4 regions of the Ornithinibacillus salinisoli genome follow, and region 2 is predicted to be linked to each of the others. Evidence: riboswitches for the same ligand, from Rfam matches in the RefSeq annotation. Region 2 holds a riboswitch; each other region holds the start of a gene.
The links. Region 2 has a riboswitch for cyclic di-GMP ahead of ACFSTA_RS10900 (GspE/PulE family protein). Riboswitches for the same ligand answer to the same signal wherever they lie in the genome.

Region 1: it holds a riboswitch for cyclic di-GMP, as region 2 does, so the genes downstream of both, ACFSTA_RS19230 (methyl-accepting chemotaxis protein) here and ACFSTA_RS10900 (GspE/PulE family protein) in region 2, are expected to answer to the same signal.
Region 3: it holds a riboswitch for cyclic di-GMP, as region 2 does, so the genes downstream of both, ACFSTA_RS20515 (sodium-dependent transporter) here and ACFSTA_RS10900 (GspE/PulE family protein) in region 2, are expected to answer to the same signal.
Region 4: it holds a riboswitch for cyclic di-GMP, as region 2 does, so the genes downstream of both, ACFSTA_RS14745 (response regulator transcription factor) here and ACFSTA_RS10900 (GspE/PulE family protein) in region 2, are expected to answer to the same signal.

What each region holds. Positions count from the first base shown of each region.
Region 1 covers NZ_JBHUMI010000043.1:82-4,283, reverse strand. The annotation lists gene ACFSTA_RS19250 (flavin reductase family protein) at 1-151, shown strand, start outside; gene ACFSTA_RS19245 (molybdopterin-dependent oxidoreductase) at 363-884, shown strand; gene ACFSTA_RS19240 (hypothetical protein) at 927-1,253, shown strand; gene ACFSTA_RS19235 (CBS domain-containing protein) at 1,394-1,831, shown strand; cyclic di-GMP riboswitch class I at 2,006-2,105, shown strand; gene ACFSTA_RS19230 (methyl-accepting chemotaxis protein) at 2,200-3,924, shown strand; partial or broken gene ACFSTA_RS19225 (helix-turn-helix domain-containing protein) at 4,055-4,202, shown strand, end outside.
Region 2 covers NZ_JBHUMI010000016.1:59,491-63,692, reverse strand. The annotation lists gene ACFSTA_RS10905 (type IV pilus twitching motility protein PilT) at 1-220, opposite strand, end outside; gene ACFSTA_RS10900 (GspE/PulE family protein) at 232-1,887, opposite strand; cyclic di-GMP riboswitch class II at 2,017-2,100, opposite strand; gene ACFSTA_RS10895 (prepilin peptidase) at 2,204-2,959, opposite strand; gene ACFSTA_RS10890 (metal-dependent hydrolase) at 3,095-3,775, opposite strand; gene ald (alanine dehydrogenase) at 3,999-4,202, opposite strand, start outside.
Region 3 covers NZ_JBHUMI010000046.1:29,929-34,130, forward strand. The annotation lists gene ACFSTA_RS20505 (spore germination protein) at 1-1,021, shown strand, start outside; gene ACFSTA_RS20510 (Ger(x)C family spore germination protein) at 1,023-2,153, shown strand; cyclic di-GMP riboswitch class I at 2,522-2,607, shown strand; gene ACFSTA_RS20515 (sodium-dependent transporter) at 2,737-4,104, shown strand; gene ACFSTA_RS20520 (pyridoxal phosphate-dependent decarboxylase family protein) at 4,151-4,202, shown strand, end outside.
Region 4 covers NZ_JBHUMI010000017.1:158,614-162,815, reverse strand. The annotation lists gene motB (flagellar motor protein MotB) at 1-288, opposite strand, end outside; gene motA (flagellar motor stator protein MotA) at 281-1,066, opposite strand; gene ACFSTA_RS14745 (response regulator transcription factor) at 1,458-2,093, opposite strand; cyclic di-GMP riboswitch class I at 2,200-2,291, opposite strand; gene ACFSTA_RS14740 (NAD-dependent 4,6-dehydratase LegB) at 2,550-3,530, shown strand; gene ACFSTA_RS14735 (LegC family aminotransferase) at 3,543-4,202, shown strand, end outside.

The DNA of each region.
Region 1 (4,202 bases), on a different contig from region 2:
AGATGACGATAAGTTTCTAGAGAATGGATTGCCGAATTTCGATAAGTTGGAAATACCTTTATACTTAGGAAGATCAAAATATGCAAAACTCGATCAAACGAGTCATGTTGAAACATATAAAATCGATAAAGATGATTACGGAGTAGAATGACCACTGAATCCCTTCATATATATGAAGTAATGGAGAAGAATATATAAAGGGGGCAGTATAAAATAAGAGGTCCAATCGCTAAGCCACATTTGATTACCAAAAGCTTAAATCCCGAAAATCAAGAGACTCCAATTGTTTTTATGAAGGAAGATATCGTAAGTAATAAATTATTTTATAGGAGAAATCATTTTTCTTATCCTGCGTTTCAGCCATCTTTTTTTATGTAAAGGTCGAAGGTCATGTTCAATCACCTATTATATTTTCATTACCGGATATATTAGCGATGCCAGCAAAAAAATTAGAAATCGTTTTAGAATGTGCAGGTAATAAAAGAAAATATTTTTGGCCAGATGTATATGGAGAACAGTGGGGGAAAGGTGCAATGAGTCAAGGTGTGTGGAAGGGCGTATCATTACAAACATTGTTTACATATACAGGAATTATAAATACTGCTAAAGAAGTGGTTTTTCAAGGTTTTGATTATGGAAAAAGAACGGATTCCAATGAAAAACATCATTTTTCAAGGAGTTTATCTGTACAACAGGCACTTCATCCAGATACAATCTTAGCATATCAGTATAATGAAAAAGCGCTCACCCTTGAACATGGTTTTCCTTTGAGGTTAATTGTACCAAGTATGTATGCGATGGCATCTGTAAAATGGGTGAATAAAATAGAGGTTATAGATCATAATTTTAATGGTTCTTTTCAAAAGGACGATTATGTATATTAGCCAAAAAAAGATAGTAATATTGGTGCTAAACCAGTTACAACGATGAATGTGAATTCAACGATACAGAACCCTTTACATATGGATGTTTTGAACGAAGGTAAACAAGAAATTTCAGGAATTGCTTGGACCGGTGAAGGTATAATCAAAAAGGTAGAAATTAGCTTCGATAATGGAAGCACATGGTTACCGTGTCAATTAATGACCACTCCTCATAAATATAGATGGGTAAAATGGAGGTACGAATGGAGTCAAGTTAAAAAAGGGGAGTATACAATCCTTTCCAGAGCAACAGATACCAAAGGAAGAGTTCAGCCATTTGAGCCAATGTGGAACCGTAAAGGATATGGATATAATGCCAGATCGTGTTAAAGTGAAAATTGTAGTAAGGTAAATCAGGCTCGGAGGTATCTTCGAGCCTGTTTGCATGTACAAAAGTAATTATGAAAAATATTCCTATCATATTCTGCAGAATTTAACTCAAGCTAATACGTGAAAGGGGAGATTATTTGATGTATCAACAATTGCGAAATATCATGACATCAAATGTTTTTACAATAAGTGAATCACAATCTGTTCAAGAAGCTGCTGCTTTAATGAGTGCACACAATATTGGATCAATACCAGTTGTAAATAATAATGGGCAAATGGTTGGTATTGTAACAGACCGTGACATTACACTTCGTGCTACTGCACAAGGTGAAGCAGCCCAAACACCTGTTTCACAAGTAATGACAGCACAACAAATAGTACAAGCAACACCAGATATGAATGCGGAGGAAGCGGCGCAATTAATGGCACAACAACAAATTCGTCGTTTGCCGGTTGTCGAAAACGGACAGGTTGTTGGTATGGTTGCATTAGGAGACCTTGCAGTAGATCATCAATTAGATCAATCTGCTGAACAAGCACTTTCAAGTATTTCAACCCCTTCAGCACCACAAAAGTAAACGAAATGCTAATGGATTATAGAAAAGGGCGCCTGCGCATCCTTTTCTATGTCCTTTATTTTTAGGGGAAATTGTATTGAAAAAAGATTTACTTGCATTATTTTTGCAAAAATATTGTTTTTTATAGACTCATAGATTACTATTATTATATTACATAATATAATGTGTGTTTCTAGAAGAAAAAGGCAAACTGCTTGAAAGAGTAGGACGCAAAGTCAAGGGTCTAAAGTGAGTCGATTAGATGTCGATTTACTACGATAGCCTGACTACCAATTTCCTATTTTTAATAAATTGGCTATTCAAACAGGAGAATAGTCAATTTTCTTGTGTCAGAAATCATCTAATAAATTTTTACGGAGGATCATAATATGGTTAAAAAATTCAAAATAAGTAAGCCTAGTTTCAGGAATATTAGTATTGGGTGGAAATATGGTATAACGCTAGTCATTGTGTTGTTATTATTTGGAGGCTCTTCTGGGGCTGTCATGAAATTAGTAAGTGATATGGGCAACGATATTGATACGATAGAACATAGAAGTAATATAGCGATGGATATCTCAGAGATGGGATCACTCATCAGATCAAAAGGAATACGTATTGTTACATATTTTCAAGATCAGGATCCTACACTAGTCGAAGAATTCGAGGAGCGACAGGAACAATTTAATACATTAGCAACATCGGTTAGTTTAATGGAAAAAACCGAGGAGCAAAAGCAATTATTTGATGACATTATTTCGAATGATCAAGAAATTAACCGTATTTTTAAAAACTACATTGTTTCTGCTATTGACAATGGCAATACTAGTTCGGCTGAAGCTTTTGTTGGTCAAGCAAATATTTTAAGAACGCAGACAATAAAAATGCTAGATGAATTAGTTGCTACAGTTGATGAAGATCGTCACCATGCCATTTCTAATGCGAAACAAAATCAAGAATCTACTTTTATAAGTCAGTTAGTATTTTTAATTAGTTCTATTATTATAGGGGCCTTACTTATTGTTATTATCAGTCGAATGGTTACGAAGAATCTACGTAAAGTGGTTGAAGTTAGTAATAAAATAGCTGAAGGTGATTTAACAGTACAAAGAATTGATTATGATGGAAAGGATGAAATTGGTCAGTTGGCATCATCTATAAATAAAATGAGTGCTAGCTTACAAAATCTCTTACAAGAGGTTTCTACCGTATCCGAATCGGTTAATAGTCAGAGTGAAGAACTCACACAATCAGCAAATGAAGTAAAGGAAGGATCTGAACAGGTTGCATCTACTATGCAGGAATTAGCAGCTGGGTCAGAAACTCAAGCAAATAGTGCAAGTGATTTATCATCGGTGATGAATACATTTTCTGTCAAGGTTCAGGATGCAAATAAAAATGGAGTCTTAATTGAACAATCAAGCAGACAAGTACAGGAATTATCTACAAAAGGTAGTCAATTAATGACAACATCAACGGAACAAATGACTCGAATTGATCAAATCGTTCAGGATGCTGTTGATAAGGTACAGGGATTAGATACACATTCACAACAAATAACAAATCTGGTTTCGGTTATTAGGGATATTGCAGATCAGACAAATTTACTAGCGTTAAATGCAGCTATTGAAGCAGCAAGAGCTGGTGAACATGGAAAAGGATTTGCTGTTGTTGCTAATGAAGTAAGAAAACTAGCAGAGCAAGTGGCTGTGTCGGTAACAGATATAACAGGGATTGTGAAAAATATTCAACAGGAATCTAGTGCTGTAACGGAATCACTCCAAGGAGGATATAAGGAAGTCAAAGAAGGTACGTTACAAATTACGGCAACTAGTGAAACGTTTAGGGAAATACGTGGAGCGATTGATAAAATGGTTTTAAGTGTTGAAACAGTTACAGGAAACTTAACAGATATTGAAACACAAACGATGGAAATGAATACTTCTATCGAAGAAATTGCATCTATATCAGAGGAATCTGCTGCGGGAGTAGAACAGACTTCAGCGTCTTCACAACAAACAAGTAGTTCGATGGAAGAAATGGCTAGAAGTTCTGAAGATCTAGCGAAATTAGCAGAAGAATTAAATAAACTAGTACAAAAGTTTAAATTATAAGAAGAAACTAAGAGGCTGAGACAGACGTGTTTTAGACAAAGAAAAATCCGAACTGATTCAAAATTCTGATATGCTCCCCTTAAGGTAGACAGATTTTAAAAAAAATCTGTTCACCTTAGGGGGAATTTTTATGTCTAATCGAGCTTGTTCTATTGAACTTAAACTGGAGGTAATCCAGGCTTATAAAGATAAAGTCTATTCACTGAAAGAATTATGTGCTAAATATCAAATTCATTTTACATCTGTTTATGAATGGGTGGAGAAGTTTGAGAAAGCAG
Region 2 (4,202 bases):
AAGTATCGATCTCGCCTTCGTTCATTAAGCGATCCCAATCTGATTCTGATAGTAATTCTCTAGCGAGTTCTTCTGTATGATTTCGTGTCAACACTTCTTCTCCGTTGAGAATTAGGTTCCCATTAATTCGATAAACAGGGGGAGAATCTACTGTAAGATGCAAATCGGATGCTTGGCTAATATATGCTTTTTTCAAGAGTTCATTGATAGTAAATAGCAATTTAATCCCTCCTATTCCATTGAAGCAACTCGCAATACTTCTTCCGTCGTCGTTAATCCCTGTGATACCTTTTCTAGACCGTCCTCAATTAAAAATTTTATACCACTTTTTTTGGCATAATCTCTTATTTCCCCTCTAGTACTTGTATTCATAACGAAACGTCGGATCTGGTCATCAATAGGAAGAACTTCATGTATGGCTATCCTTCCGCGATATCCAGTCATCCCACAGCTAGAACATCCTTTTCCTCTATTGACAGATGTTACTTCAATTCCTGCTTTATTAAATAGTTCCATTTCACGTTCTGTAACACTTACCTGTGTATTGCAATCCGAACATATTCTTCTTACTAATCGCTGACCGACAATACCATTTAATGAAGAAGCAATTAAAAAGGATTCAATACCCATATCGATTAAGCGAGTTAATGCTGCAACAGCACTATTTGTATGTAGTGTACTTAAAACAAGATGTCCAGTTAATGAAGCACGAACGGCAATTTGTGCTGTTTCAAAATCACGAATTTCACCAATCATAATTATATCTGGATCTTGACGTAAGATAGATCGAAGACCATTTGCAAACGTCATACCGATTTCCTCTTTCACCTGTACCTGATTAATACCTTGTAGCTGATATTCAACTGGATCCTCGATTGTAACAATATTCACTTCTTCACTATTTAGTCGATTTAATGCAGCATATAGCGTAGAGGATTTCCCTGAACCTGTAGGCCCGGTAATAAGGATAATTCCATTTGGCTTTTCAATCATACTTTTAAAATTTCTTAAATTACTTGTCGTAAATCCTAATTTATCTATATCATTTAATGCATTTGACAAATCTAGTATCCGCATCACTATTTTTTCCCCATAGACAGATGGAAGGGAAGAAACACGGATATCGAGCGGTTTATAATTGATATCCATTTTTATCCGTCCGTCCTGAGGGATTCGGCTTTCCGTAATATTGAGATTACTAATGATTTTAATCCGCGCAATGAGTACGTTTTGCATATATCGAGGTAATGCTCTCTCTGTTCGAAGCATCCCATCTACGCGATAACGAACTCTCAGCTCCGTTTCTTGTGGATCAAAATGAATATCACTTGCTCTCTGGGCTACTGCATTAGCTATAATTTGATTGACAAGTCGTACAATCGGAGAATCTTCATCTGTAATCCCTGTTTCATCAATACTTTCCTCTGGTGCAAAGTCTCCCATTACCTCTTTAATCGATTCCTGTATATCATAATACTTTGTAATTGTTCGATATAGTGAATCCTTGGTCGCAATACCAGGAGTAATCTGAAAACCAGTTGCCATCCGAAGTTCTTCCATTGCAAAATAGTCCATGGGATCAGCCATCGCGACAAAAAGCTTGTTGCCATCGACCCTAATTGGCATGACCGTATGTCTTTTTGCTAATTCTTTTGGGACTAATTGTACTAGTTCCTCGTCTATTGGATATTGATAAAGATTGATATGCGGAATTCCAAGTTGAAATTCAAGTACCTCAATTAATTGTTGCTCTGAAATATACCCTTCTTTAAGTAACGCATCGCCTAACTTTTCATCAGATGATTTTTCAGAAAGTGTTGCAGCTAATTGTTCTTCCGTAATTAACCCTGAGTGAACAAGCAAATCCCCTAGTCTCTTTCTAGCCATCGAATATCTCACCTCCATCACAATAAAATTATATTTTTAGGATAGTTAATTACTAACGCTTCTTATGTAGTATTTTATTCCTAGTCAACTAGTAAAAAAAGACAATAAAAGCCCCTACATAATCATAAATTGTGTAAAGGCCGGTTGCATCAGTAGCTCAACACGATCGAGATGCCCATAATAAGATCGTATATCAAAGCTTCCTCTTTAATTGTTGTTTAGTACTTTCGTATTAATTTTATAGTATCAACGTATTACATATTCGTCAACAACATTCCGATGTTTCCCAACTTCCATTATTAAAAAAAATATATTTCTATAAAATTAATCGTACATACCATGAAATCAAATGTTCAGAAAAGAAATAAGATATTAGTGTGGCTAACACAATATATGGTCCAAACGGAACTGGTTGTTTCCTTTTAGTTATTCCAAGTAAGATTAATAGCATACCTAGTACAGATCCAATGAAACATGCTAGAAAAAAGGCGATCAAGACTTTTTCCATTCCTAACATAAGACCTAGTAACCCAAATAATTTCATGTCGCCTGCTCCCATACCTCCACGACTTATAATAATGATGATTGCAATGATACTAAATCCTATTGCTCCACCAGCTACAGCTGACCACCAAGGCTCCAACGGGTCAATAACATTCATTATGATAAATAAAGGCAAGAAAAATAGAAGTACTTTATTGGGAATTAACATATAAACAATATCTGATACAAGGATAATCATGGAAAGGGAAATTAATAGAAGCGCCTTCCATAATTCTGCATCAAAACCGATCATGACATAGCTAAAGGCGAATAAAAATCCGGTAATAACTTCGACTAGAGGATATATATAAGATATTTCTGTTTTACAGTTTCTACATTTTCCATGTTGTATTATAAAAGATATTACAGGAATAAGTTCATACCATGAAAGTTGGTTATGACAGGAGGGACAAACGGAACGGTCATTTGTAAATTGTTGACCTTTAGGGACCCGTAGTCCGACGACATTAAAAAATGATCCAAATATTAAACCTATGATTCCGAATAGAATAATTATAGTTGTTTGCATTAACACTGACTCCCCCTCACCGTCAGAAAACTGTTTACATTATACCATTATTGTTCCCTGTATAATATCTATATTTTTCCATCATAAATAAAACGTAACACGCTCACGTGTTACGTTTTACAATTAGTTGTATGTTTACAACACCAATTCTTCCCCAATTTCCATCTTACGCGCTTTCCCGTTCTTTACTTTTTGAACAAAGTCATCTGGATTCTGCTCAATTACAGGGAACGTATTATAATGAACCGGAACAACAACTTTTGCTTTTATCCATTCTGCTGCAATCATCGCATCCTCAGGTCCCATAGTAAAATTATCCCCAATTGTAATAAATGCAAGATCGATATCATTCATTTCCCCATACATTTTTAAATCCGTAAATAATGCTGTGTCCCCTAAATGATAGATCGTTTTCCCTTCTACCGTTAACAAAATTCCACCTGGCATTCCAGTATAAATAATCGAACCATCCTCTTCCGTATAAGAAGATCCGTGAAACGCTTGCGTGAATTTAACATGTCCAAACTCAAAGGTACGAGCACCACCAATATGCATTGGATGAGTAGAAATACCTTTTTGTCCTAAGTACAATGCCAATTCATTAGGAGCAACAACTAAGGCACCTGTTCGTTTAGCAATCTCTACTGTATCTCCTACATGATCGTTATGACCATGTGTCAGTAGAATTACGTCAGGTTCAACCTTATTTGCATCTAAATCACACGCTTCATTACCAGATATAAAGGGATCGATTAATATAGTGTGTGTACTTGTTTTTACTTTAACTACGGAATGTCCATGATACGATACTTTCACGATAATCTCTCCTTTTTTATGTTGTTATATAGTATATATTCGATATTTATTTTACAATATCCTTTTTTACATAAGATGTTTTCTAATTGTTCCATTAGTTCCCGAGTTTGCTAAATAGTTCTGGACTGTCCATAGTTGAACTGTGGCATTAATCTATATAAAGCCATGCCAAGAACCTTTAACTATGAAAAAGAGTGACTCCCATTTGAAGTCACTCCCTCTATTATTGTAAATGACCTAATACATCATCGTATTCCAGTCCGTGTGCCTCAGCAACTGCTTTATAGGTTACAAATCCTTCAATCGTATTGATACCTTTTAACAGGGATCCATTCTCAAGGCATGCCTGTTTATATCCTTTATTAGCAATTTGTAAAGCATATGGAACGGTAACATTCGTTAGTCCAATTGTTGAAGTACGTGGAAC
Region 3 (4,202 bases), on a different contig from region 2:
CACAAATATTGCTTTAGTTCGCAAGCGTTTAAAAACGGATTCATTGGTTGCTAAATCCTTCACTATAGGGAAAAGGAGCAATTCAAAAGTATGCCTAGTTTATATGACAGATATACAAAATGAAAAAATAATTAAGGAGGTTACAGAGCGTTTAAAAGGGATTGATATAGATATAGTAAGCAGTGATAATCAACTGGCTGAACTACTTGTGGATTCCCGCTATTCTTTTTTTCCGTTATTAGAGAGCGTATCACGACCCGATGGAGTTGTTAACTATTTGTCCCGTGGACGCTTCGCAATTTTTATAGATAATGTACCAAATGTTATTATTGGGCCAGCTAATCTAGGCGTTCTCTTGAAAACGTCTGAAGATGACCATATGCCGTTTTATTATGCTTCATTTGAAATTTTAATAAGAATTGTTGGATTAGTATTGTCTATTTTCCTTCCATCATTTTGGGTCGCTTTATCTACATATAATATGGCTCAGATCCCTTTTTCATTGCTTGCGACAATTGGTGCTAATCGAATTGGTATTCCTTTTAACACCACCATTGAATTGTTGCTAATGATCGGTCTTTTTGAGCTTTTTCGTGAAGCAGGTGTCAGATTGCCAAAAGCTGTTGGACAGACAGTTGCCGTAGTAGGAGGACTTATTGTTGGTGATGCTGCAATTAGAGCGGGATTAACATCCCCAACAATGCTTGTTGTCTCATCTATTACTGCTGTTGCGACATTTACATTAGGGAATCAATCCTTGTTTGGAACTGTTACTATTTTAAGGTTATTTTCCATACTATGCGCCGGTGTTCTAGGAATGTATGGTTTTTTCCTCAGTATGTTTTTGATTATTGGCTACCTTGCTAAACTTGAATCTTTTGGAATACCATATTTAAGTCCTATTTCCCCATTCGTTAAAGATGATTTTCCTAAAACGATGCTAAGAATTCCAGTAAATAAGCAAACTAAACGTGCCAGTATACTTAACCCAATGGATGATGACAGGCAGGAGGAAAAATAAATTGAGACTATACAAAGGTGTTTGGATAGGAGCTATTCTGTTACTTACTTTAAGTGGTTGCTGGGATGAAAAGGATGTCGGTGAAGTTAATTTTGCTACAGCTATTGGCATAGATTATGTGGATGAAAATTATATACTCTATGTGCAAATGATGGATTTCGCCAATGTAGCTAAAAAGGAAGGGGGGAAGCAATCTGAGGATGTTTCATTATTTATTGGAAAAAGTTTAGGATCTACGTTAAATGAGGCAGTGACTAATTTATATCATACATCCCAGGAATCGATTAATTGGGGACAAGTTGGAGCAATCATTTATTCGGAATCTGTGCTGAAAAAGGGAATTGAGACCTTTGAACAAGCCATAAATAGAAATGGAGAGTTTCGTTACACACCATGGATGTTCGCTACAAAAGAACCTGTGGAAGAAATACTTGGTGTTTCTGGCTTCTTCAAGTTACCACCTCTCTATACGATTTTATACAAACCAGAAAATGGGTACAGAGTGCATTCGTTTATCAAGCCAATAAGAATGCATAAGTTTGTTTCAATCTATAAGGAACCAGGTAGTACTGCAGTATTACCATCTATAAGTTTAGACTATGATTCATGGAAAGAGATTTCTACAAAGGAAGACCCCAAAAAAACGTTGAAAATAAATGGTGGTTTTCCGATTGTCCAAGAAAAATTTACGAAATGGATGTCTCTTGAAGAATTAAAAGGATTACGGTGGATTGAATCTGATACGGAAAATACTCCGGTTAAGATTATAGAAGACGAAAAAGTTATAGGAATGGTAGAAATAAGTAGACCCTCGACGAATATAAAACAGATAGAAGAAGGGAGAAGTGCAAAATTTAACATTGAATTAAAAGCAACTGGACAATTAACGGATCTAAAGGAAAGTAGATCGTTAGAAGAAATAGAACAATTGATAAATCATCAAATTGAAGAAGAAATTAGAAAAACTTATCAAATAGGGTTGGATAATAATACTGATATATATAGTTTGAGAAGGATTTTATTTCGCAATGGTATGAAGCTTGAAAATGTGAAAGATTTCCAACTTACAGAAGAAACTTTAAATGAAATTTCAACCACCTTTCATCTTGAAAGTAAAGGTATATATGATTGAGGGAGAAGCAATTGAAAACAGTTCTCTTGTACCAGTTTTCATAATATTAGAATAGAATGGTTTCACTGTTAGTGGCTCTTTCCGAAGTTTTTAAACAAATTATTTAGATTACGAGACTACCTGTGGTACCGATTAAAATATTACTCGTGTTTATTTTCAAAGTTTATATAAAACTCTCACTTATACAAAAAATTGGAATATAAGGATTTACCTTTCATCGGGTATAAAGTTATAGTAAAATTGAACTGGTGATTGGAAGTAAAGTAAATATATGGAACCATTACAACTTTCATCACATATAAATTTGCAACTAAAGTAGCATTTATGCAGTAGGTGCAGATAAATAAAAAACAATTTTTTATTCATTCCTTCGATAATAGCAAACTCATTGAAAAGTGAGGACGCAAAGCTACGGGCCTAATGGAATAATTTCTATGGCAGCCGGGTTGCCGAAAAGGTTGGAGATAATATTAATGATGTATTAATTTACATTTTTATGTCCACCGATATTTCGTGTGGACTTTTTTATTTTCAATTTGTCTTGCTAGTAGAGGAAATGATAGGAGAAAGGAAAGGAATTAGCATGTCACAACAAGAACACTGGAAATCAAAAATTGGCTTTATTTTAGCGGCTGCAGGATCTGCGATTGGCTTAGGAGCTATTTGGAAGTTTCCTTATGTTGCAGGAACTGGTGGTGGAGGAGCGTTCTTCTTCTTATTCTTAGCATTTACACTTGTGTTGGGAATGCCACTATTATTAGGGGAATTTATTATTGGGAGAAAGGGACAAAGTAATCCGATCGATGCGTATAGTAAACTAACATCCAATCCGAAATGGAGTTTTATAGGTAAAATTGGAGTATTTACTAGCTTTATACTTTTATCTTTCTACAGTGTAGTCGGCGGTTGGATTATCCTATATATCGTAAAAATAGTGTCGGGTGGATTAAACGGACTGGAACAAGGGCGATATATGGAGTTATTCGAAGAAATTATCTCGAATCCTTTTGCGACGCTTACTGCTCAGTTCGTATTTATGCTTATATCCATTCTTGTCGTTTCTAAAGGAATTCAAAAAGGAATAGAATTAGCAAGTAAAATCATGATGCCTGCTCTACTAATACTCTTTATTGGATTAGTGATTCGTTCGTTGAGTCTTGATGGTGCAATGGAAGGCGTGAAGTTCCTATTAGTACCTGATTTTTCAAAATTGACGTCAGAAAGTATATTATTTGCACTTGGACAGTCATTTTTTACGCTTTCTTTAGGGGTTTCCGTTATGGTAACTTATGCATCTTACTTACCTAGAACGCAAAATTTACCACAATCAGCTTTTTCTATCATTATATTAAATACAATTATCGCATTATTAGCAGGATTAGCTATTTTTCCTGGGGTCTTCTCCTTTGACCTCGAACCGAATGCGGGTCCGGTTTTAATATTCGCGGTTTTACCTGAAGTATTTAACCAAATGCCTTTTGGGATGTTTTTCTTTTTAGCCTTTTTAATTTTGTTTTTATTCGCTGCTTTAACATCTGCCTTTTCTATGATTGAAATTATTGTGGCTTCCGTTACGAAAAATAATCCAATGAAGCGTAAAAAATCAACTTGGATAGTAGGAATTCTTATTTTTATCGTTGGTATACCATCTTGTTTATCTTATGGTATTTTGGCAGACGTACAGCTATTTAATAAAACATTTTTCGATCTAATGGATTTTGCAGTAAGTAATGTTTTAATGCCCTTAGGTGCACTATTAATTGCAATTTTTGTATCCCGAAAAGTATCAAAGGATGTACTATTTACAGAATTAAAGTCTGGTTCGAACATAGGATCCGTTTTCTTTTCGATATGGTTTGTCTTATTAAAATATGTAACTCCGATTGCAATTATTATTGTCTTTTTAGATGTATTAGGGTTATTTAATTGGATAATAGATTTATTTAATTAGGAATACAACAAGTTAAAACTTCATGGAGGTTATGTGTATGGCGACAATGAAGGAAATGCAAAAATTGTTTCCAAGTATAGATGGTAATGAATATCAAA
Region 4 (4,202 bases), on a different contig from region 2:
GGATAGCATTTCAGTTGTCTTATCTTCGTCCATAGCTTCGTCTTCTGCTTCATCTTCTTCTGGAAGATCATTTTCTTCAATTGGGGTCTCCTCGTCTTCGAAGATGCTACCTCCATCAGAAAATTCACTATTAAATATTTGGGCAAGCTCTTTATACTTTTGCGTATCAACCTCACTCATTGAGAATAAAACGATGAATAAAGCAAGTAGCAGTGTTAACATATCTGCATATGGAAGAAGCCAGGACTCATCTACATGGTTATCGTCCTTGTTTCTCTTCTTACGCATGAGCTTCCTCCTCTTCAAAAGCAATCTTTTCCTTAGTGGATAGATAAGACCCTAGTTTATCTTTTACGATCTGTGGTGAATCCCCATTAGTAATAGATACTATTCCCTCAATGATTATCTCTTTGATATGAACCTCATGCTGTGATTTTCTTTTTAATTTATTTGCAAAAGGATGCCACAAAACATAACCTGAAAATATTCCAAACAATGTTGCAATAAAGGCTGCTGAGATTGCATGACCTAACTTTTCCATATCTTCCATATTTCCTAACGCAGCAATTAATCCTACAACTGCCCCTAACACTCCTAGTGTCGGTGCATATGTACCCGCTTGTGTAAATACAGCAGATCCTTCTTGGTGTCTTTTCTCCATCGCATCAACTTTCTCCATCATTACATCCCGAATAAAATCAGGTGTTTGACCATCAACCGCTAACTGTAAACCCGAAACAAGGAAAGGATCCTTCATCTCACCTATTTGTTTTTCCAACATCAAAATCCCCTCTTTACGAGTTTGATCTGCCATATCGGAAAACATATGAATTAATTCTTTGATATCTGTTTGCTTATCTTCCATAAAGATGATTTTGAACCAAGCAGGCAATTTTTTAAGGGTTCTCATTGGAAAAGCGATACATATTGATGCGGCAGTCCCTATAAAAATAATTAATAATGCTGCAGGATTTATTAAAGCACTAACAGGAACTCCCTTCATAACCATTCCTACTCCTATTGCAAAAACCCCAAGAAAAATTCCTATAATTGATGTTTTATCCATTTTCTGTATACCTCCAATTAGGTGAAAGAGTAGTTAAAAACTATCCATTTCAACCAACTATGAATCTTACATATCACGTATGCTATATCGTTATATTTTCCTATAAATACTAGCAACCTATTTTGTAGCGAAATATAGATCTTTTTTACTATTTATTTATTCAATGCCAACTTGTTATTTCAATAAACGAAAACAGGAATAAATAGCTAGTTACCATATCTCATGTAATCATTTATAGGATCTTTTTACTATAAAATAGGATACTTAGTATATCGTACAGTTTTCTTGTAATATGTAGTCTTTTAAGAAATTTAATTACTGGTAAATAAAAGCAGCTACATGAACCTGAGCTGCTTTTGGTCATTCAACTTTTAATATCTCTCATCATTACTTATAGTGTTACCCAATTATTTTTCACTGCTACTATTACTGCATTGGTTCGATCGGACACATGTAATTTCTTTAATATGGAGCTTACATGGTTGTTGACCGTGTTTGCAGAGATAAATAGGCTACTCGCTATACTTCCATTATTATGTCCTTTTACAATATGCTCTAGGACATTCCATTCTTGCTCCGTTAAAATACCGGAAGGACGAATTGGTTTTTTGTTTGTGATTTTCACATAATCACTTAGTAATGCAGATGCTAGCTGAGAATGGATGTATTGTGTTCCATTTAACATGGTTTTAATTGCGAAAATCAATTCACTGATTTCCATGCCATTGTAGAAGTAACCATGTAAACCTAGCTTAAAAAGATCTGATAAACGATCACTTTCTAGTTCTGAAGACCACACCGCAATTTTAGTATGATGTTGTCCATATGTTTCAATCGCTTCTAAAATATCTATTCTAGTATTCATATCAAGAATCAATAAATCTACCTTTTGCTCATTATGCTGAAGTGAGCTAAATTCCACTGAATTGTATGCGGTTAGCTTGTGTTGAGGAAGCATTTCCTGTAATTTTTCTATGATGACGTCTCTTACTAAATCTTTTTCCTTAATCATTAAAATATTTCCCATAGCCATCGACTCCTATTTTTATTAGTAGTAAAGGATTTTGACCAATAAAAAAGGCTATTCCTAAAAAAGAACAGCCAAAAATAAGATTTATTTAACTTAAATCCATCTTGGCAACCAGGCGATCATAGTCATAAGTCATAAGACCTTAGACCCTAGGCTTTGCGTCCTATCTTTTCAGATAGTTTGCCTTTTTCTATTGGAAGTATAGAACTATACTAGTAATTAATAACTATTAGTAATGGTATCGGAATTTGTCGAATATGGCAAGAAAATTTTTGTTTTTAGAGGTTGGGAAATTTTGATAGTAAAATTGACCTATACTTGGACTAGATGATTTCTAGTTCTATATCGAATTATCCTATAATTTCCCAACTTCACACACAAGCATTTTGTACCGATAAAATTATTAATATATACTTAATTAATATCACTGTATATTTGAAAGGATTATGATACATGTCAAAAATATTAGTAACTGGTTCTGAAGGGTTTATTGGATCGCACCTAACGGAAAAATTAATTAAAGACGGGCACTCGGTGAAGGCGTTTGTTTACTATAATTCATTTAATTCATGGGGATGGCTTGAAACACTTCCTAAAGATATTCTAAAAGAAATTGAAGTATTCAATGGAGACATTAGAGATCCTAATGGTGTTAAGGAAGCCATGAAAGGTATTGATGAAGTACATCATTTAGCAGCACTGATAGGAATCCCTTTTAGCTACCACTCACCCGATTCATATGTGGATACTAATATAAAAGGGACTTTAAATGTCCTACAGGCTGCCCGAGATTTAAAAACTAAGAGAATTTTAGTCACTTCCACCTCCGAAGTATATGGCTCTGCAAAATATGTACCAATAGACGAAAACCATTCATTTCAAGGCCAATCACCTTATTCCGCTTCAAAAATCGGGGCGGATCGGATCGCAGAATCATTTTATCGTAGCTTCAATAGTCCATTAACAATAGTAAGACCATTTAACACTTATGGACCTAGGCAATCTGCAAGAGCCGTAATACCAACGATTATTTCACAGCTTCTAGCCGGTAAAAACGAAATTAAATTGGGATCCTTATCACCAACAAGGGATTTTAACTATGTAAAAGATACTGTGCAAGGGTTTATTGAAATAGCTAAATGTGAAAACACAATAGGCGAAGAGATTAACATTGCAACACAGAAAGAAATATCAATCAAGGAATTAGCAGAAGAACTAATTAAGCAGATAAACCCAAACGCTATAATTATAAATGAAGAACAACGCAATAGACCTGAGAAAAGTGAAGTAAACCGTCTTCTTGGTTCTAATGAAAAAATAAAAATGCTAACTAATTGGAAACCTCATTACACGTTAGAATCAGGACTTGCAGAAACAATAGACTGGCTAAAAAATAACTTAGATAAATATAAAACTGACATTTTTAATATATAAGGGAGAATTAATATGATTCCTCTATCTGTACCAAATTTAAAAGGAAATGAATTAAAATATGTAACGGAAGCTATTGAAGCTGAATGGATTTCAACTGGTGGAAGCTTTATCGATAAGTTTGAAACTGATATAGCAAATTACCTTAAAGTCAGCAAAGCAGTTGCATGTCAAAGTGGAACAGCGGGATTACATTTAGCACTACATTTAGCCGGAGTTGGAAATGGCAACGAGGTTATAGTTCCTACTTTAACGTTTATTGCTGCAGTTAACCCTACTAAATACGTAGGTGCAGAACCAATTTTTATGGATTGTGATCATACATTAAATCTCGATGTAAATAAGTTGGAAGAATTTTGTCAAACGGAATGTAAGCTAACAAGTCATGGATTAGTTAATAAAAGAACTGATAAGGTCATTAAAGCCCTCGTTATCGTCCATGTATTTGGGAATATGGCTAACATGGAAAAAATAATGGAGATTGCAGCTAAGTTTAATCTTACAGTAATTGAAGATGCAACCGAAGCATTAGGGACATATTGTAAGTCTGGAAAATTTAAAGGGAAATATGCTGGAACAATTGGCGATTTTGGTGTTTACTCTTTTAATGGAAATAAGATTATCACATCTGGTGGCGGAGGAATGCTTATAGCTAAGGATAATCCATTAGCAGAA